DNA from 4 places in the Lysinibacillus sp. NPDC059133 genome. Region 3 is predicted to be linked to each of the others. Evidence: riboswitches for the same ligand, from Rfam matches in the RefSeq annotation. Region 3 holds a riboswitch; each other region holds the start of a gene.
What was found. Region 3 has a riboswitch for cobalamin ahead of mmgD (citrate synthase). Riboswitches for the same ligand answer to the same signal wherever they lie in the genome.
Positions count from the first base shown of each region.

Region 1: another riboswitch for cobalamin. It lies ahead of ACFXN8_RS02285 ((2Fe-2S) ferredoxin domain-containing protein); the one in region 3 lies ahead of mmgD (citrate synthase).
Region 2: another riboswitch for cobalamin. It lies ahead of nikA (nickel ABC transporter substrate-binding protein); the one in region 3 lies ahead of mmgD (citrate synthase).
Region 4: another riboswitch for cobalamin. It lies ahead of ACFXN8_RS13875 (hypothetical protein); the one in region 3 lies ahead of mmgD (citrate synthase).

Region 1 is NZ_JBHZDH010000002.1:188,530-193,984, forward strand. It holds gene ACFXN8_RS02260 (cobalt-precorrin-5B (C(1))-methyltransferase) at 1-294, opposite strand, end outside; gene ACFXN8_RS02265 (precorrin-8X methylmutase) at 327-986, opposite strand; gene cobK (precorrin-6A reductase) at 999-1,760, opposite strand; gene ACFXN8_RS02275 (sirohydrochlorin chelatase) at 1,757-2,680, opposite strand; gene cobJ (precorrin-3B C(17)-methyltransferase) at 2,695-4,365, opposite strand; gene ACFXN8_RS02285 ((2Fe-2S) ferredoxin domain-containing protein) at 4,370-4,741, opposite strand; cobalamin riboswitch at 4,879-5,061, opposite strand.
Region 2 is NZ_JBHZDH010000001.1:213,054-218,508, reverse strand. It holds gene nikA (nickel ABC transporter substrate-binding protein) at 1-1,306, opposite strand, end outside; cobalamin riboswitch at 1,552-1,745, opposite strand; gene ACFXN8_RS01065 (DUF1572 family protein) at 1,889-2,425, opposite strand; gene ACFXN8_RS01060 (hypothetical protein) at 2,599-3,501, opposite strand; gene ACFXN8_RS01055 (RNA polymerase sigma factor) at 3,494-4,012, opposite strand; gene ACFXN8_RS01050 (SCO family protein) at 4,119-4,727, opposite strand; gene ACFXN8_RS01045 (YvrJ family protein) at 4,832-4,954, opposite strand; gene ACFXN8_RS01040 (DUF2922 domain-containing protein) at 5,043-5,267, opposite strand; gene ACFXN8_RS01035 (DUF1659 domain-containing protein) at 5,280-5,455, opposite strand, start outside.
Region 3 is NZ_JBHZDH010000004.1:8,747-14,201, forward strand. It holds cobalamin riboswitch at 1,203-1,397, shown strand; gene mmgD (citrate synthase) at 1,589-2,710, shown strand; gene prpD (2-methylcitrate dehydratase) at 2,809-4,242, shown strand; gene prpB (methylisocitrate lyase) at 4,265-5,182, shown strand; gene ACFXN8_RS03365 (hypothetical protein) at 5,240-5,395, shown strand.
Region 4 is NZ_JBHZDH010000023.1:51,607-57,061, reverse strand. It holds gene ACFXN8_RS13880 (helical backbone metal receptor) at 1-941, opposite strand, end outside; gene ACFXN8_RS13875 (hypothetical protein) at 943-1,485, opposite strand; cobalamin riboswitch at 1,685-1,885, opposite strand; gene ACFXN8_RS13870 (hypothetical protein) at 2,139-2,687, opposite strand; gene ACFXN8_RS13865 (C40 family peptidase) at 3,322-4,548, opposite strand; gene ACFXN8_RS13860 (ABC1 kinase family protein) at 4,906-5,455, opposite strand, start outside.

The DNA of each region.
Region 1 (5,455 bases), on a different contig from region 3:
TACACGCCCGACACCAATTCCACCGTCCAGATGAATGCCTGGTATATCTGACCAACTCACCGTGCCGATAATGAGTGCTTTATGTGTTGCGTCCGGGTCATCACCAGCATCTTTAATCGTTTCACAGCTAACAGCATTATTTTGAAATGTACATTTTTCTATCGTAAAGGTCGCATCTCGCCCAATCGGTAAATGAATAGTACTTGTTTCTTGCTCTTCATTTGTAATTAAAGCAAGTAATGCGGCCTTCGTTACTGCAGTTGCACAGGATCCCGTTGTATAACCGTGACGCATGTCTTTGGGATCCTTTTTAGGCTTCCGCTCCACTATTTTTTCGCCTGTTCATCCGCTAAAAGTGAGACAGCATTCAATGCGGCAACCGTCACTGTACTACCGCCTTTACGACCAACATTTGTTATATACGGAATACCTTCTAGTTTTAGTAGCTCTTCTTTCGACTCAGCAGCTGATACGAAGCCAACTGGCATACCGATAATTAAATCTGGTTTCGCTAAGCCTTCTTTAATTAAACGAATTAATTCTAGTAATGCTGTCGGTGCATTCCCAATTGCATAAATGCCACCTTCATGTAATTTAGATGCCTTTTGCATAGAGATAATCGCACGCGTAGTATTTTGTTTTTTCGCTTCAATCGAAACGTCTTCATCTGCAATATAGCAGTGTAAATCGCCACCATGCTTTTGGAAGCGTTTTTTCCCTGAACCACTTTCGATCATTTGCACATCTGCAATGACATGGCGGCCAGCAAGGATTGATTTAATACCGGCCTCAAGTGCTCCTGGTGTAATAATAACGCTACGTCCTAATTCAAAGTCAGCAGAAGCGTGAATAATGCGACGTACAACTTTCCACTCATCCTCTGAGAAGTTATGCTCGCCCATTTCCTCTGCAATAATTGAAAAACTGTAATCGTAAATTTTATCTGGGTCTACTGTTAAAGGTTTGAAATCTGTTTTAAAATCCATCTGAATGGCCTCCTAAAGTGTGTTCTGTACAGCTCGTAATACATCTTCAAATGTAGAATATTGCTGTCCGTATTTGATATTTGGTCTTGCAATTAAAATCGTTTCAATGCCACATGCAAGGGCAGCGTCTAGCTTTTCATCCACCGAGCCAACCTTGCCGCTTTCTTTTGTAATCATCAATGTCACATCATATTGACGAAACAGTGCTTCGTTTAATTCCTTAGAAAAAGGGCCCTGTATGGCAACAATATCTCTTTGTGCCACACCAAGTGCTTCACACTTTTCCATATTATCGAGTCGAGGAAGCATACGTGCAATCACCCGCGTATTTTCTAAGCCATGTAACACCTTTGTAAAGGTAGCCAGCGTTTTACTGCCCGTCGTTAGCATAATGACTCCACGTTTTTCCGCTGCTACATGGGCAGCCTCCTCATAATCTTTCACAACCGTAATTAGTGGATGGGCATAATGCTCATGTGCACGTTCATAGCGAATATACGGAACATTTGCTTGCTCAGTTGCCGCCATCGCATTTTTTGAAGCTTCTTCAGCAAATGGATGAGAGGCATCTACAACTAAATGGTATCCTCGCTCCGTGATAATCGTCGCCATTTCCTCCGCCGTTAATCGACCGACTAAATGAGGAAGACCTACTTCTGCAAGGCTTGAAGCGGCTGAATCAGTGACGACCGTTGCAGTCACAGCATAACCTGCTGACTGTAGTTCAAGTGCTAGATTTCTGGCATCGCTCGTCCCCGCTAACATGAAAATCATTTCACTGGCTCCTCTTCATGGTGATGATGGTCATGGTCATGGTCATGGTCATGGTCGTGTTGGTGGTGGTCATGTTCATGATCGTGGTCATGATGGTGATGATGATGCGCAGGTCCGTGCACTGCCGCATAAGCACGATAATTTTCTAAATCTTGCATACCTGTTGATGTGCCATTCACAGCTTGCTCAATACGCTCCAATAGCACATTTTGTAAACGCTCATGATAGCCAAAATAGTTGGCAATTTGAATAGCACAATCAGGATATTTTTCGTTAAATTGCTTACACATACCATTCATTCGTTCCATTAGGATACCCGTGAATAAAAAGTATGGTAGCATAATGACTTTTTTAGCACCCAGCTTCACACAGCGCTCTATTCCTTCTTCAACACGAGGATCTGTTACGCCCATAAACGCGCTTTCTACATACTGAACCGGGAGTTTTTCCCATAACAAACGTGTAATTTTATAAAAATCACCATTTGCATATGGGTCACTACCGCCTCGTGCAATTAATAAAATGGCAGTATCCTTATGTTCTTCTTCCGCATTAAAGCCGATTTCTGCTAAACGATCTTCTAAAATCGCAAATATTTCTTCATGGATACCGATTGTTTGACCATATGTGAACGTTATATTCGGATAATGCTCACGCGCATGTTCGATTTCTGCTGGAATATGCATTTTTGAATGTCCAGCATGAAGAAGGATAATCGGAATAACATGCACCTCTGTAGCACCCTTTTTCACACAGTTCGTAATACCTTCTTCAATGTTTGGCGAAGCGAATTCTAAAAAACATGTTTCTACTAAAAAGCTATCATCAATACGAGGTGTCATTTGCTCGATAAACGTGCGTACCTCGTCATTCCCTGCTGCTAAACGGCTCCCGTGGCCGACAAATAAAATTGCTTTCATCTCATTACCCCTCACTAGTCGCCGCATGGAGCTGGCTCAACTTTTATTTTTGAAGACATATCCTGATACGTAAAATGTAGGATCTTTTTCACACGCTTGAAGTATTTAAACAAACGTTCATTTGGATGTGCATTTGCTTTATATTCTTCGATAATGTCGGTGATCAGCGGTATTAGCTGTTCAGGTTCTAATCCCTCAACAACAGGCTGGGCCGCATGTGCTGTCCGACCAACCGGCTTGGCACCAATAAAAACATCAAATTTACTTTTACGATAAACAATGCCAATATCATCAAATACGGCTCGATAACACGCCATACCACAGCCATTAAAGCCAATATTTAAAGTTTTCGGTAACGCCATACCACCAAGCTTTTCTTGAATCTCTTCTGCATATGGAATCGAATCGGTTTTTTCTCCGTAACAGAAATCACAAGCCTTTAACGAAAGTACGTCACCAATTGGTGTTAGTAAAAAGCCCACTTTACGAAGCTTTGCTGTAATTTCTTCAGGCTCAGACGTTGGAATTTTCAAATGAATTTGATGGTCTGGTGTATACTCCATCGTCCCTTCCTCACCAACGACCTCAGCTAACGTCATCATTTGTTGAGGAGTAAAGAATTTATTGGCTACCCCTGGACTTACAGCTAATTCAAAAATGGATTCGATTTTTTGTTGAACAAGCTTAGGTGAACTTTTCACAGCGCTCGTTCCCTTTACCATAGTAAGAGCAGCTGTCGCCATTTCAAGTGACGATTTTTTAAGCTTTGGTTGTGGTGTTATGGCTAAACTGGGCTTAATACGATTGGCATTAGGATCTGTCGCAAAATCATTACGTGCTGCTCCTGTTTCTTGATTCATCGCCCATGGTTCATTTTCTTCTTTAAGTCGTTGATGTGGTCGTAACGGTTGTTTTTCCTCACCAAGTGTATATTTACGCTGATAACCACGTGGCGTAATCATTTTATTGTCGTAAAAGAATGTTGTTGAATTACCGATAATAACCGTTGTTAACATACCTATATCATGTTCAAGCATTTCTGCTAAAGTAGTCATCGTAATCTCCTGACGGTCACGATACGCGCTTTTCACAAGTCCAACCGGCGTATCTGGAGAACGATATTCCAATAAAATTCGTTGTGCCTCTACAATTTGTCTCGTACGACGTCCACTTTTCGGGTTATAAAGAGCAATAACAAAATCCGCCATTGCTGCCGCTTCTACTCGTTTTGCAATTAAATTCCAAGGTGTTAAGTGGTCACTTAAACTAATGGTACAGGCGTCATGCATAATGGGAGCACCTAGTAAACTGGCACATGAATTAATAGCTGAAATACCTGGAACAATTTCTACCTCGATACCAGTTGCTTCTGTCCAGCCTAGCTCGATTAATACCTCATACACTAATCCTGCCATTCCATAAACCCCGGCATCCCCACTGGAAATGACCGATACGATACTTCCAGCCTCTGCTTGACGCACCGCTTCTTGAGCACGTGAAACTTCCTCTGTCATACCAGTACTAATAATCGACTTTGCACTAACTAAATCCTGAATCAGTTCAACATAAGTTTTATAGCCTATAATCATATGACTTTGTTGTAGTGCTTCCACAGCACGAGTCGTAATATGTTTAAAGTCTCCAGGGCCAAAGCCAACTACGAAAATCTTACCTTTTTGAGCCATTTTGTTACCCCTCTTTCACCTTTTCAATACCTTTAATGGCTGTTGTTTGCGCTGTACGCTGCAACAAACCTTCACGCAATGTAAAAACATGCTCATTATGTAACGATTCATGATTTAAATCTTGTACGAGTGCCTTCGCATGCTCCGTTGTCGACACACGGTACCAATTCCCCTGAGGATAAGCGATGACAACACAAGCATCCTTACACCTACCATTACAGCGGGTCCTTGTTGTATGTATTTCCTGATCAAGCGCTAGCAACTGTATTTCATCACGAATTGCCTGTGTAATATCTTCAGCATCTTTTTTCATACAACTACTACCATTGCATATAAAAAGATGTGTTTTCATCCCCTCTAAATTCCAAGTTGTCATAGTTGTTCTCCCCTCATTTGCTTTTAGGAAAAAGAAAAACCTTTACTCTAGTCGAAGAGTAAAGGTTTAGTAGAAGCCAAATAAAAACGAATATACGGGTACTCGCTCTCGCTTCAACTTCTCCCTCCGAAAAGTTTGCATGCATTATCACATAAGCAGGTTTCCTGACTTAAGCTTCCTTTTACTTTCGCGCCTTCCTAGTTTTCACTAGTGGCATCCGCGATTTCATCAGCTATTACAGTAGCGGGGGCTGTATCGGATTCTCACCGATTTCCCTATTATCTTGAAAATATTCAAGCACTTATGGATGTTTTATATGAATTTATATTATATCAATTATGCCTCGGCATAATTGCGTCCGGAATCGGCTTTGTGCTTGTACAAAGAACTCATTTCCGATTCCGTGACATCCGCCGGAGGCTTTAACTTCTTTCAGCAGGTGTTTGGAACCCGCTGAAAAGTAACTTAAATCTGCATTCATCTCACTACCTATAGAGGTGGGAGACTTCTGCTGAAAGAAGTTTAATGTAATAGAAAACTGTTTCTATCATATCTTATTATTTAAAAAATTCAATATTTCTTTTTTAATTTGTGACAATTTTTTTAATATTTCATAGCAATATGTGAAATCTTTATCTATTTATCAGAATTTTCGACATAGAATCTCAATTTAAAATTTTTTCATAAAAAGTATAGCATATATATGGAAAATCA
Region 2 (5,455 bases), on a different contig from region 3:
TTGTGCGCCAGAAATTAATATCTACTTGATTATCCATTAATTTTTGGAGCCCTACCATTACATCAGCGCCTTCAAGTTTTAATTGAACGCCTATTTTAGCTAATTCCCCTTGCATTAATTCTGCCATGGGTTTTTGGATAGCATCTGTGGCAATATAGATTAAATCTAATGTAAGAGGTTGCCCATTTTTAGAACGGATTTTATCACCATTTTTTAATGTCCAACCTGCTTCATCTAATAACTGCTCGGCTTTTTCTGGATTAAATAGGATTGGTTTTAACTCAATATTGGCATATGGAATAGCATCCCAAAACAGTGTATTGGCAACCTTTTCTGTACCATGGGTAATACTTTCAACCATTTGTTCTTTATTAACAGCGTATTGAATAGCCTGACGTACTTTTAATTCTGCTAAAGGACCAGATTGTGTATTAAAAAGTAATGCACGTGTAGATAAAGGTTCAGATACAGCCGTTTTGTATTGATTGCTGTCTTTTAAGAAAGTGTAGTTATCTAAGCTAATAATGCCACGACCATAAATTAAGTCTAATTCTTCATTTTCAAATGCCAGTGAAATAGATTCTGAATCTGGTATAATTTTCACTTTTACTTTGTCTACTAGTGGCTTTTCACCCCAATAATGTTCGTTGCGGCTAAAAAGTGCATATTGATCTTTTTTATATTCGGTTAATACCCATGGACCTGTTCCAACCGGAGCTTTAATACCTTTATTTGTTGCATCTCCCTCATGGAATCCGTTATCCCCTAAGAAGCGAAATGGTCGCACAAAAGCCAGTTCATTTAATACAGGGTAATAGGGTGCATCTAATTGAAGACGAATTGTATAGTCATCTTCTTTCACAACATCTACAATATGATTCACCATTCCCATCCAAGAGTGTGTATCACGATCTGCTAAAACTGCATTAAAATTACGAATAACATTATCTGCATTAAAGACTGTCCCATCAGAGTATTTTACATCTTGTCTAAGATGAAATATGTAAGCTGTTTTATCGTCAGAAATTTCCCAGCTCTCCGCTAATTTCGGCGATATTGTCCCGTCATCGTTATATTCTACTAATGATTCATATACCATTGCTTGCGCAGTCATTTGGTTTGGTAAATAGGTATGCGGATTTAAAGGCCCTATATCTAGCGGCCAGCCAATTGTTATCATTTTTCCTTCATTATTATTTTTGCTAGAAGTTTTACTTCCATTACCTTCACTCGAGCTTGAACAGCCTGCTAAAATCGTTAACATCAGTATTAGAATGAACGGTAATAATTTTTTAAAAAATATCATTATGATTGCTCCTGTCTATTCTTGGGTGTTAGAAAATTAAAATATATATGTTTCTCCACTATACTTCTAACTTGAAATACAAAGTAATCGTCATTACTTTGCTCTCTCTTTATTTACACCTCACTTTGATGTAAATTACTTAGATTAGAAAAAGGCATAAAAAAAATCCTTATTCCACGTGAATAAGGATAGAAAAACTCATTATTAAAAGCCTTCCATCCATCTCCCTATCTTTCGTAGATCTACAATGAATCATACTACAAGCAGGCATTCTGGCTTATGAATCTTCATTTTGCTTCACCTTCCCGAGTACTTACTCAGTGGTATTTGAAACAAAACTCCTCATTTACAGCTGCGGGACAGCATGGGATTTACACCCATTTTCCTTTAAATTAAGTGAAAAAGTTTTTTCACTCAAACTTGTAATGTTACATATTAAATTTTGTATTAAACATAACACGCTTCAAAGATACACGTCAATTTTATTTTCTGAATATAATAAAGTTTTGCGATTTTTAAACAAAGATATGTATGTATATTCCATCAAAAAAGCCATCTCACACTAGTGAGACGGCCCCATTTCTATTGTTGATGTTTTTTTAACATTGATTCTGTGAAAGGCTGAGATTGTCCCTTTGGAATACTTATTGTTTGCCACTCAGAACCCTTTACTTGCTTAGCAATGCAAACGATTTGACCGACATGTTGTGAATAATGGGACATTTGTCTTTCAATCGCATCTATCACGGAATGTCGTTCTCCCCTTATCGTTACAAACCCTTGTAAATCAGCTTCCGTTAATTTTTGTAAAGCATCTAAAAATACTTGCCAGCCCTTTTCCCATACTGTCATTACCTCTTCTTTTGTCTGAAGGCTATCCATAAATTCATCATCACGATTTCTCGTTGATTTCTCACCATCTGTCGTAAGAAAGTCAGTCCATCTCGATATCATATTTCCACTAACGTGTTTTACAATCACTGCGATACTATTTGAATCTTCATTATACGCCCAGTGCAATTGGGCCTCTTCCAGTTGGTCGAGTGTTTTATCGCCTAGCTCTTTGACACTTCTAAATCTTTTCTGGACAACATTTAAATACGTTTGCGCTACTGTCATTGTTGAACCCCCCATCCCTTTTCTACTATTTTAATATAGACTGAATGAGATGTGTCATTTTGGTAACTAGTTGTTGCCAAAAATAAAGTATTACTTACTCACGAGGGGTTCTTTATCACCACTGATCGCTCCCCCCTCACCAATCGAGCTTTAGCAGGCAGTTATTTTCCACATTACTTCTTTGCTTTCGCTGAATTTATGTGCGAGATAAATTCCCTCGCAAGAGCAACCATTTTTTCTTGTGCTTCCTGTTGATCACCATTTAATTGATAGCCTATTTGATATGCATAGCCATTATAATACGTATAAAACTCATTGGCTTTTGTACTCATTTGATAAATACGCTTGTCTGCCTCATCATAATTATAGTATACATACGCGAAACCTTTATCCGGTGTCATCGCATGATAATACAAAGGATCCATAAAATTCAAACCTACATTCGTGATTTCCCCTGAAAACTCCTGACTATCTTCCGTAACTTTATAGTTTACTGGATTATGATTTACATTTGTTACTGTCAAAATAATATATTGACGATCCACTCCAGTGAGAGACTTTTCTTTATAACTAAATTGAAATTGCTTTTGCAGGCTACCATCTTGCATCTCTGATGTTACCGCATAGACCTCTTGTAGATTTGATTTAAACGGAAGATCTTCAGGGTCTATTAAATGGACAGCATTCCCCATAGTAGCTGCCACTGCTTGCATAGCCTCGAAGCCTTGAAGCGGTGCATAAAATTTGATATTTTCGCGGTGAATAAATTGATCTGCTATTTGAAAATACTGACTGAACGTTGTCTCTGTTCCTTCAACTTCTGTTTTAAATAAATCAGTGAATGATTGTTTTTCTTCTTCATGAAGTATTTCTGTCGTTAAATGATCCATCGGTTTCGAAGCTTGCCATGCAATAAATAGTAAGATAGAGCATGTCATCATGACCGCCAGTGCACGATGCGGCCAAAGTTTTTTTGATGGATACGGCTCTTGCCGAACCTGTTGTCGAACCTTTTGAATGATTGCTTCTTTATGTGCTGAGACATCCTTCAATACGTGCATTGTATGCTTATCCATGGAAAAGTACCTCCCATTCAATATGCTGTAAGTCTACTTTTAATAATTCCTTCCCTTTCTTTAAACGAGATTTAACGGTACCCTCAGGAATTGCCAGTAGTTCTGCTATCTGCTTGATCGTCATCTCCTCCAAATAAAAATAGACAATTGCTTCACGTTGCTTTATTGGTAACCGTAAAATGGCTTCATCTAAAAGAGCTTGTTCATCTTGACGAATGAGTGTATCTTGTAAAACAGTTTTTTGTTTGGCAAAAAAATTATGCTGAAATGTAATTTTTCGATAAGCCCAGCTTTTTAAGTAATCCTTACATTTATTAATGGTCATGCGTGCTAAATAAGCCTTCATTTCTCCTCTTTCTTCATAATGCTTTTGGTGATGATAAAATTTAATAAATACATCTTGAACAATATCCTCAGCTATTCGTAGATCTTTCGTATAGTAGTAAGCGATTCGAAATAAATGATCTGTATGTAGTTCCATTAGTTGCTCTAAATATTCTGTATCAGACAAAATCTTTCCCTCCTTCTACACTATAAACGAGGCTACAGTTATAAAAGATTAAATTTCAACAAAAAAAACCGTCTCTTCATTAATTGAGACGGTTTCCTTCTATCCATTATAAATTTTCATCAATATATGTTTCTATATCTGATGCAATTGTGTCAATTGGGACATCCTCTGGATTCTCCGCAAATCCTGAATACATTTTTACGATTACACCATCTTTATCGACTAAGAAAAATTGATTCCCATGAACGACTTGGTCGCTGTTAGGATCATTTCTGACGATTATTTTTGTTGATTTTACAGCGAACTGCTCGATATATTTTTGTGAATAACCAGTAAGTAGATTCCATTTTGATTGATCTGGAACATTATATTTTTTCAAATAATCAGCTAATACTTGTGGTTTATCTACGTCAGGATCAACTGAAAACGCAACAATATTATAATCTTCCACACCTTTTTTCTTCAGCTTCTCTTGAACTTGCGTCATATTATAAGACATTGGTGGACAAATTGATGTACAATTCGTGAAAATATACATACCAATCCATGGTTTTCCTTTTAAACTCTCTAAAGAAACTGTTTCTCCACGTTGATTGACATGTTCAAAATCTGGTAATTCCATGTTATAATCTGCTTTAAACTTTGAATTTCCACATGCACTAAGCACAGCTGCTAATGCAAAAAGTAGAACAAGTCCAATTATTTTATTTCTCATCTTTAACACGCTCCCTACTTACACTATCCCCATCCTATCGTACGATGTAAATATTGACAAGGACACTCAAGTGACAGCTTTCGTACATCTTTGTGAAATCGATTTCACTTTAAGGAAACAAGCGCATCATGAATTGCATCTAATTTCACTTCTACCCGGTGCAGTAAATAAAACGACACTAAGATAGGAAAACCGATATCCGATATCATGTTTAACCACTGTTCCATGTTGGTCCCTCCTTCCCTGCAAGATACATAAGACTGACATTGCTGAAAATGGTCCTTGCAGTACATTCTGCAAAGACCATTTTTTTGGTTATTCGAACTCTAAATCAAATTCTGTTACTTGTCGATCAACGATGCGAGCCCCACTCATCGCAACGAGAGTGCCAGCTTGTCCATCAAAAACGTTTTTAGCGATGATCGTTTGCATTACTTTTTGAATTTCTTCCGCTGTTACCTTTGGCTTCGGTGCATCAATCGCAAATGTTGCCGTTTTCCCTGCCGCTGTTTCAAATTGCAGCTCTAAAACTTGTGTCATAGCTTTCCCTCCTTAGGATAAATCTGTTGTTTCTTGTTTTACAATGCTGTCTAGTGCGTGTGAAGATAGACTTGCAATGGCATATGCTACTTCTACTAAATCCTCTGCCGTATGCGAGCTGTTTAAATTGCGGTACGTTTTTGTTGTGAACATGGGCTCGTTTTGGGCATTGTGTCCAGCGACATACT
Region 3 (5,455 bases):
ATAAACACAAATATCCAGAAGAAAAAAACGATTTTGTTAACTCTGTCTTAGCAAAAATATAATATTTATACCGCAATCGGGCGCGATTGTTTTAGAATTACTAGGTAGAAAATGATCAAACTTTATTATAAAAATCGCATAGTATTTCACAAAGAATTAACCCGTTTTGATCAATCATTTTTCAAAGCGAGTTCTTATCATTTAACTTTAAATATGGATTTTGGGGATATTTTAGATCAAACTTTATTCCAAACCAACATCTCAGAAAAATAAAAAAGAAAATCAATTATGCCTCGGATCGGCTTTGCGCTTGCATAAAGCCGATTCTTTGGCATCCACTGAAAGAAGTTAAACGAATGGCCAGGGCTATAGCTCCCTGGCCTTTTTATATTTATCATTATTTTACGTAACATTATTATATTCCAAAAATAAAACTGGCTTGATCAATTGAGCATGTTAATCTTAGTCTATTTTCATAGCATTCTTTTCAAGTTTGAGTGAAAGGTCTTTCACTCAATTAAAAGGAAAATGGGGGTAGTTCCAAGCTGTCCCGTAGCCGTTGCGAGGAGTTTTGTTTCAAATACCATACTTGGGAAGGAGAGGGATGAATATTTATTATAAGTTTTCTTTCTTTATTCTTTTAGAATAAGGTTTTCTTATGCTTTCTTTCAATCTGTCTGTAGATTTTTTATTTTGTATCACGAATGACAGATAATGAGATTAACAAACTATTTTATTCCTTTCTTCATGCTTATTTTGACTTTCCGTTTATTTACAGGTTATACAAGCGCTGATTATGTAAAGGGAGTTACCAAATCAAATGATAACACAAGAAATGGTCTATGAATCACCTAAATCATAGGTAACAAGAATAATAGTTGGCTCTTTCATACTTGTTTTCGATTGACCGTTTCCAACGCAGTTGTTGGCTCATATAAATGTTATAGATTTTCTGCACAACATATATCCTATTCCTATTAAAGTTTTTCATAAAAAGAGTTCGCCCCTACTAAATAAAACCTTTTCTCTTCATGTGAATAATTACCTTTTCCGTTTTACAATCTTTTTTTATGCGAAATAGTGCTAAAAACTGTAGAATAGTTCATTAAAAACGAAAAATAGTTTCTTGTAATTTGTCTTTTCTGAATTTCACCTATATTGATTGTTTTTGAATCACTATGATAAGGTTAATAGACAAATTGAATACGCTAAATTTTGGCGGTTCAAATGGATTTGGTTCCATTTGATTAAAAGGGAAGTTGGTGAGAGTCCAACACTGTCCCGCAACTGTATTTAGGAGTTCAATAACAAGGCCACTGTTTTGGTTGTCAAAATGGGAAGGTGTTATTGTAGCGTTGATCATAAGTCAGGAGACCTGCCACTAATGTAAGCATCAATTGACCTACGAGGATAGGGAGGTGTTAGCTACTGCATGATCTTTGTGAATTCATGTAATTCACTGTTTCTTTGCTCTGTCATGCTTTTGTAGATTAACAACTTCTAAAGGGGTAGAAGTTGTTTTTTTGTTGTTCTTTCGTGTTTGAATGGTAACGCTTACAAGAATAATTAAACAAAGGGGTTGTAATGAATGGAGTTAAATTATTCACCAGGTCTTGACGGAATCATTGCTGCTGAAACAAAGCTATCTTTTTTAGACACTGTAGGAAGTCAAATTGTTATTCGAGGGTATGATTTGATTGAATTATCACAGAGATATTCGTATTTAGACATTGTCTACTTATTGTTACAAGGGGAAATACCAATTACCGAGCAACGAAATGACTTACAGGACAAGTTGAAATCTAATTATCAGGTTCCACTTGAAATTTTTCAAATTTTCAAGTTATTACCCAATGGGACACATGCTATGGATGGACTTAGAACAGGGATTTCTGTTTTAGCAGGCTATGATCAGCATATTAATGATCGTTCTACTGAAATGAATTTGGCGAGAGCATATAGACTTTTAGGTGGTATGCCAAATATTGTAGCGAATAGTTATCGTGTATTAAATGGTCAAGATGCTGTGGAGCCTGATAACAAGCTTTCCTATAGTGCCAATTTTTATTACATGATTACTGGAAGAAAACCAACTGCGTTAGAAGAAGAAATTTTTGATCAATCACTTGTTTTATATAGTGAACATGAGATGCCAAATTCAACTTTTACGGCTCGTGTTATTGCCTCTACACAATCTGATTTGTATGGTGCTTTAACTGGGGCTGTCGCATCATTGAAAGGTAATTTACATGGTGGTGCAAACGAGGCAGTGATGTATATGCTTCTTGAAGCCAAAACAGTAGAAGGCTTTGAAACATTGCTGAAAAATAAACTACAAAATAAAGAAAAGATTATGGGCTTTGGCCATCGTGTATATATGAAAAAGATGGACCCAAGAGCGCAAATTATGAAAGAGGCTTTATACAAATTATGTTTGGAGCAAGGAGATGATCGCTTATATCACATGTGTGAAGCTGGTGAAAAAGTGGTGGTACAGGAAAAAGGATTGTATCCAAATTTAGATTATTATGCGGCACCAGTGTACTACAAGCTTGGTTTGCCGATTGAAATATATACACCAATCTTCTTTGGCTCACGAACGATCGGCTTATGTGCTCATGTAATTGAGCAGCATGACAATAATAGATTATTTAGACCTCGTGTCAATTATATTGGCGAGCGTCATAACCTTGAAGAATTATCGGTATAATCAAATTTTAACAACTCGCCATAGAGCTGATGGGCATTCTGACCAATGTCCATCAGCGTACTAGTATAGCAAATTCATGCATTGAAAGGAAGATATAGATGATTAAAACAAATGAACTATCTAAAACAGATCAATTACTAACTGATATTGCCGAATACGTATTAAATACAACGATTACAAGTGAAGAAGCATACGAAACGGCACGCTATGTTTTATTAGATACTTTAGGCTGTGGCATTTTGGCTTTACAGTATCCAGAATGTACGAAACTTCTTGGACCAGTTGTACCGGGTACGGTTGTTCCAAATGGTACACGTGTTCCAGGAACTTCCTATGTCCTCGATCCAGTGAAAGGCGCTTTCAATATTGGTTGTATGATTCGCTGGTTAGATTACAATGACACATGGCTTGCGGCTGAATGGGGACACCCTTCTGATAATCTAGGTGGCATATTAGCAGTAGCGGATTACTTGAGTCGTGTACGTATTGCTGAAGGTAAAGAGCCTCTTAAAATAAAAGAGGTTTTAGAAATGATGATTAAAGCCCATGAAATTCAAGGTGTACTAGCACTAGAAAATAGTCTGAATCGGGTTGGTTTAGATCACGTATTATATGTCAAAATTGCGACAACAGCGGTTGTGACAAAGGCATTAGGTGGAACGCGTCAAGAAATTATCAATGCATTATCAAATGCTTGGATTGATAATTCAAGTTTACGAACATACCGCCATGCCCCGAATACAGGATCAAGAAAATCATGGGCAGCAGGAGATGCGACAAGTAGGGCCGTGCAATTAGCCATGATGGCTGTAAAAGGTGAAATGGGTTATGCAACTGCCTTATCAGCACCAGGCTGGGGCTTCCAAGACGTGCTCTTTAATAAAAAAGAATTAAAGCTGGCAAGGCCGCTTGCTTCTTATGTTATGGAGAATGTTCTTTTCAAAGTTTCTTTCCCAGCTGAATTTCATGCGCAAACTGCTGCAGAATGCGCAGTGCATTTACATCATGAAGTGAAAAATCGTTTAGATGATATTGAAAAAGTTGTCATTACGACACATGAATCAGCTATTCGCATCATCGATAAAGAGGGCCCACTGAATAATCCAGCTGACCGTGATCATTGTATTCAATACATTACAGCAATTGGGCTGATCTATGGTGATATTATTGCAGACCATTATGAAGATGACGTGGCAGCAGATCCACGCATAGATGACCTAAGAAATAAAATGGTTGTTGTTGAAGAATCACAATATACAATCGATTACTTAGATCCAGAGAAGCGCTCTATCGCCAACGCTGTTCAAGTTTATTATAAAGATGGGACATCATCAGAATTAGTAGAGTGTGAATATCCATTAGGACATCGTTTCCGTCGTGATGAAGCATTCCCTAAAATCATTGATAAATTCCAACAAAATATGAGTACACATTTTTCACAAAAACAATTAAATAAAATAAATCAAATCTGTTCTAATAAAGAGCTTATTGAAAATAGCTATGTTCATGAATTTGTAGATTTATTCGTTTAATAATAGATGGGAGGTTTTATAGATGGCATGGATTGTCAATGAAGCTATTTCACAAGAAAAATTAGCTGAACAATTTAGAGCTTTTATTGTTCGTAAAGATATTTTACAAATACCAGGTGCACACGATGCAATGGCTGGCATAATGGCCAAAAAAGTAGGCTTTGAGGCACTATATTTATCCGGAGCTGCCTACACAGCGAGTAGAGGCTTACCTGATTTAGGTATGATTTATTCGAATGAAGTAGCAAATCGTGCTAAAGACATTATTCGAGCTACAAATTTGCCTATGCTAGTAGATATTGATACTGGTTTTGGTGGTGTATTAAATGTTGCACGTACAGCTCGCGAAATGGTAGAGGCAGGGGTTGCTGCCGTGCAGTTAGAAGATCAAAATTTACCGAAAAAATGTGGACATTTGAATGGAAAAACACTTATTTTTCTTGATGAGATGGTTCAAAAAATAAAAATGATTAAACAAATTGCACCCTCATTAGTAATTATAGCTCGTACAGATGCAAGATCTGTAGAAAGTTTAGAACAGGGGATTACACGAGCAAAAGCCTATGTAAACGCTGGGGCGGATGCTATTTTTCCAGAAGCCCTACAAAATGAAAAAGAGTTTAAACAATTTGCAAGTGATGTAGAAGCTCCGTTATTAGCAAATATGACCGAATTTGGTCAAACGCCTTATTATACAGCGAAAGAGTTTGAAAAAATGGGCTATGCTATGGTCATTTATCCTGTTACATCAATGAGAGTAGCAGCAAAAGCATATGAACGTGTATTTGATTTGATAAAAAATACAGGAACCCAAAAAGATGCTATTGAGGATATGCAATCTAGAAAAGAATTATATGAAGCTATTTCTTATTATAGATTCGAAGATTTAGATACTGAGCTAGCTAAAACCATCTTACCTAAAGAGGAAATAAAGGGATAACCCGCATTTAAACGCAGCAACTACCTATTATATTTATTTAACGAATAGGAGGATAATATGGGTTATGTAGCCGTAATAACACCACCAGAAGGAAATGTTCTATTACTCCTTGTAGAAACAAAGGATCCTACAACAGCGGATTTTTCACGCGATGGTTGCCCGTATCAATCGATTACTTTGAATTGTCCGGACCTTGAATACACACATGAATAATGGTGTCGAAGTTACTGAAATTGTTATGCGTGGAGAAAATGCTAAATACTTTGTTTTGAC
Region 4 (5,455 bases), on a different contig from region 3:
ACCGCTTTTGCTATTAACTCAACAGCTTCACCAATACGTGGACCTGGACGGTTTGAAATATCAGTATCAATATAGTAAACAGCTTTATTTTGAATGGCCGTGATTGAATTCCATCCATCACGAGAAAGAATTTCTTCCGCTGAGTTTTTCACATTGTCTACTGTTGTTAAAATGACTTCTGGATTTTTCGCAATGACATCTTCCTCAGATACCTGTGCCCAGCTTTCAAGGTCAGCAAAAACGTTGTTCACATGTGCAGCATTTAAAATCTCTTGTTGGAATGTATCAGAACCAGCTGTATAGATGACTGGCTTTGGACTAATCTCTAAGTAGATATTTTTTTGTTTTTTCACATCTTTAACTTTTGCTTGGACTTCAACAATTTTAGCTTTAATATCTGCATTTAACTTGTCGCCTGTATCTTTGATTCCCATAACTGTTGCGATTTGTTCGATATCCCCATAGACATCATCAAATGATTTAGCTGATTGAATGGCAAATACTTTAATACCCGCATCTTCGAGACCTTTTAAAGCATTTAAATTTTCTTCATCGCCTCCTGTTGTATAGGCAATAACGACATCTGGCTTTAGGGCTAAAATACGCTCACTATTGAATATTGTAGAATTAGAAACGCGCTCAATTTTTTGTGCTTCTTCTGGGTACGTATCAAATTCTGTTGCACCAACGATATTATCGCCAACACCTAGAGCAAATAAAATTTCTGTATTACTCGGTTGTAAGGAAACAATAGTTTTAGGTACTGCAGCAAACTCTACTTCTACGCCACGGTCATCCTTAACTTTATAACTAGTTTTCTCAACTTGTTGATCTTCTTTAGAAGCAGTCTCTTTATTCGTATCTTCTTTCGCCCCACAGCCAACTAATACGAGGGCCAGCATCAGCACAGAAAGCCATTGTAGCTTAAACATTTTCTTCATTTCATTGATTCTCCTTTTTCTTTTTCATCGGGTATGACTTACTAATAAACGGTATTTCAGCAATACCAGCCCGCTGATTCATAAAGACAGCCATTACAAAAAATACATTGGCTAGTAATCCTAAATAATCAAAGAGAATAGCAGGTATTTCCCGTTCTTCAGATACTATGTGCAAAACGCGATATGATTTTTTCGCCTCACTACGGCATAAATGTAATGCAGTAGCAGCCTCTGTTCCTTGAGGTAATACAAAGTTTTGTATTTCCTCCTTAACATGACTAACATAGAAATCATAGCGATCACTGAGCCAAGTCAAATCATCTTCGGTTACCGCTAATTTACCTCGGACTGAGCCATTTACATGGTAAGCCATTGGTAAAATGGCTAGTAAATCATCTGCTACTACCTCTACCGTTTCTTTTTTCACCGCCGCCATTGCTACACCAATATGTGTTGTTAGGCTATCCGTTCGAATTTCAAAATCTACTATCGATGCCTTTTCACGCATAAATGGATAACAAGAATAACGTGCATCTTTTTTCAAATCTAAGTCCCCGCTTTCCTTCGTGAAAAATTCTTACTTTATTAACACCTCGGCTTACATTAGGTGAATTATAAGTGTACATAAAAAAAACGTTGTTCCCACTTCTATGGAAACAACGAAAAATAACATAAATAGTGTCGCCTAGATACGACATAGCCTATGTATTTGCCGCATATTCTCCTAGCTTCCGAAGAGTTATCTATACGTTCAAACAAAGGTCGGTCTCCTGGCTTGTACAGTTCATTCAATCACGTTGTGAGTCATAAAAAACCTTCCCATCGAATAATTCGACAGTGGTATATCTTTATGATTCCTGTACTTACAGTTGCGGAAACAGCTTCGGTTTTTCACCGAATTCCCGATTATGCTATAGTTCAGCACCCTCATTCTGCAAGAATTATTCACTTGTAATGCAGTTTAACATAGATTGATAGGAAAAAATAGCTGTGGAATTTAGAATAAACAAATGACGATGGATAAAAATCATGCAGGTATTACCTTATGCACACGGATATATTCACTGCCCTCATGGGTATTCATCCTGCTCGTGCAGATATTTGTTATGCTTCATAGAGTAAAGCATTTTATTTTTTAATACGTTATAAAAACGATCTCTTAACGAGAGAATTTGCGGAAAATTAGCCAAATAACTTTTACCGGATGGCAGTCTTATATTTCTTTTTGGATTTAACATCTTTCTCTTCCTCAATTAAACGCTGTGCAATGTCTAGTAGTTTTGGGTCATTCGTTGCATCGAATAGCTTTTTAAAGGATACAATAATATCATAGCGTATTAATGTCGGATGCTTTTCGTCTAAACATGTTTGATACCTTTTAGCCAAATATGATACGACTAAATCTCTTTGTACCTGCCCTGCTAAGCCTATTTTCCAAATTGCCTGTAAAGTATGCCTCGCAGTTACTGTTTCTTCATCATACGTTACTGCCCAAATCTTTAAGAAGTCCTCTAATACTCTTTCTTCAGGATCACTTTTTGCTGCCAATGCGCATAAAAATTGTGCAGCACTTGCACGCACATGGCCATTTTTGTATGTAAGTGTCTGAACAAGTTGTTCCCAAACTGAATATGTCCAATCAACTGGTTCCTGCATAATTTTCAATAATTCTTCGTATGATTTGTATTGAATATCACTGTCACGCTCTGTTAAATTACTAAAAAGTTGCAAAATCTCTTTTTCCATGATTCATCCCTACCTTTATTGTTTCAGAACGAAAAAAAATAATGCACTTGTAAGTGTTTTCTCATTTCCCATCATTCGTTACTTTGCTACTACAAAATAAAAGTCTCAAATAATTATAATTTCAAAGCAAGATCCCTAATTGTATATTTCAAAATTATCAGAAGTGAGGTTCAATATGCAAGGAATCCTTTCTTTTAGCTGTATGAAGACATATTTTACTTGTTAGCTTTTTTTATTGGAGGTATCACACACTTATTAGCCTTCGATTTAATACAAGTAAAATACGCAATAACGATGACAATCATAATATGAATAATTGATGTAATTGCTTTTCTCGGCTCCACTATCATTTTTGTAACCGGGACTATAGTAGTAAATATATCTACTTATGTAAATTTATTCATCTTAGAAGTTATTTTACTCATTATTGGTCGAGTAGTCGAGCCTAAATTAATGGATAACCACATCTGTTTGCCTGATAGGTTTACTCATAGGATCTTAGCTATATTTTAATCAGATGGTTTTTAAGGTTAATCTCCAATACCGTCAAATAATAAAAAAGGCTATCTTTGTAATTTCTTTTACAAAGATAACCTTTTTGCTATTTAAATCGTCGATATAATAGTAAGGCTTATTAAATACGACCGAAGCCTACTAGATATTGATTCCACCAATCAAGTGATTCAATGACAACACCTTTATTTTGAGCATCAATCATCGTGTTGTTTCCTAAGTAAATACCTACATGCGCTATACCTGAACCATAGCTGAAGAATACTAGGTCACCTACACGTGCTTCGCTTGCTGAAATACGTTGTGTTGCTAAATATTGTTGTGATGCTGTACGTGGTAAAGATACGCCTGCTTGTTTGTAAGACCATTGCACAAGACCAGAACAGTCGAATCCTGTCGATGGGTTACTACCGCCCCAAACATAGCTACGACCCAGGAATTGCTTCGCAGTTGAAATAGCATCACCTGAAGATGCAGTGCCTGATCCAGAACCAACAACGACTTTTTGTGGTGATTTTACATTGTTAGCTTTGCTACTATTGTTAGCGTTGCTATTGCTGTTGCTATTATCGTTAGTGTTAGTGTCACTGTTATTGTTATTATTGTTGTTTGTTGCTTGTACAACTGGAGTAGCTGCTTGAAGTGCACGTAAACGAGCTGCCTCTTCCTCTGCTGCTTTACGTTCTGCTTCTAAACGCTCTTCTTCTTGCTTCGTTGCAATTTGTGCCTTTAATGCAAGAGATTTCGCTTCATTTTCAGCTTTTTTTACTTCCATTTCGCTTTCCTTTTGTTGAAGCTCTTGGAATTGCTTTTGAAGCTCTTTTTGTTTTTCATCTAATGTTGCTTTTTGTTTCTCTAAGTTAGCCTTATCCGCTTCTTGTTGATCTACTAATTCTTGGTCAGCATCCATTAATGTTTTTACCGCTACGACACGGTCCATTAAATCTGCAAAGCTTTTTGATTCAAGAACAGCATTTAAATAAATGCCCACAGTATTATCTTGAGCTTGGTATGCAGCCATACGATCACTTAAAATCGCTGAACGTTGCTCAATACGTTTTTTAGTATCTACAATATTTGCATCAACTTCTTTAATATCTGCTTGTACTTTGTTAAATACTTTTACTTTTTCATCGATCTCTTTTTGTAGTTTAGTTAATTCTTCTTGTAGCTTTTTAACCTCTGTATCTATTTTAGCTTTCTTATCCATCATTTGTTGAGATGTTTCTTCTGCGTGCACTACGGTTGGTTGAACTGTATTAAATAATAAGCCGCCAGCTAGTGCTAATGCTAGCACCATCGACTTACGCCATTTATTGCGCTTACCCACGTTATTCTTCCCCTTCACTAGTCAATTTCGTCCTTAGAATTTTAATGTAATCATTGGAACGATTCTTTTATTTAATCTTATATTTTATTAGCCTTTTAAAGTCTAGCACTATTAGCATAACTTTTATACTATTTCGCGCCTTTTTAATGGTTTAGTAAAACTCGCAACATTCTTGTAATATTCATGTAAATTCTAATAAATTCTACAAAATTACGTTTTATTCTACATATCAACGATTATAACTACTTTACCAACAGACCCACTCTTTGTTTTGTAATGTTTTTGTAATATTTCTAGAGAACATTTTTAAAATAAAAAAAGGTAAGGGAACATTTCCCCTACCTATAAATAATGTGTATCCATAAACAAGCGCTTCTATTGCTTCATAGAACGCAACGCTTGGATAGAAAGACGTACTAAAAGAATGGCACACAAAAATAATCCTAAGTATGCGGCTGTATTTAAGTAAACAGCGTACGTGTCATGAATAAATTGTGAGATTGCTAAAAGTGCTACAGAAATAATGCCAAAGGTAATACCAACGAGGAGCAAGACGAAACGGGAAAACAGATTGGTAATAAAACGAGCATTATCCTCATCCGAAAAAACATCGTGATGTAAGATAATTTTCCCACTCTCTATCCGTTGAATAAGTTGGTCAACTCGTCTTGGCATTTTGCGCAATGTCGGAATAAGCATAGATAATTCTTCTTGTAAACGTTCCTTTGTTGCCATCGGTTCTTTAAATGGCTTCAGGAAGGATGCTCGCATATATGCGGATGAAAAATCTTTCGCTTCTGTAAAAATATCAAATCTTGGGTCAATTACCCGTAATGTGCCATCCAATGTTACTAAGGAACGCAGCGCTAAACCTACTGCGGGATAGAAAGCAAGACCGAAATCACGAACAACTGTAAATAACGCA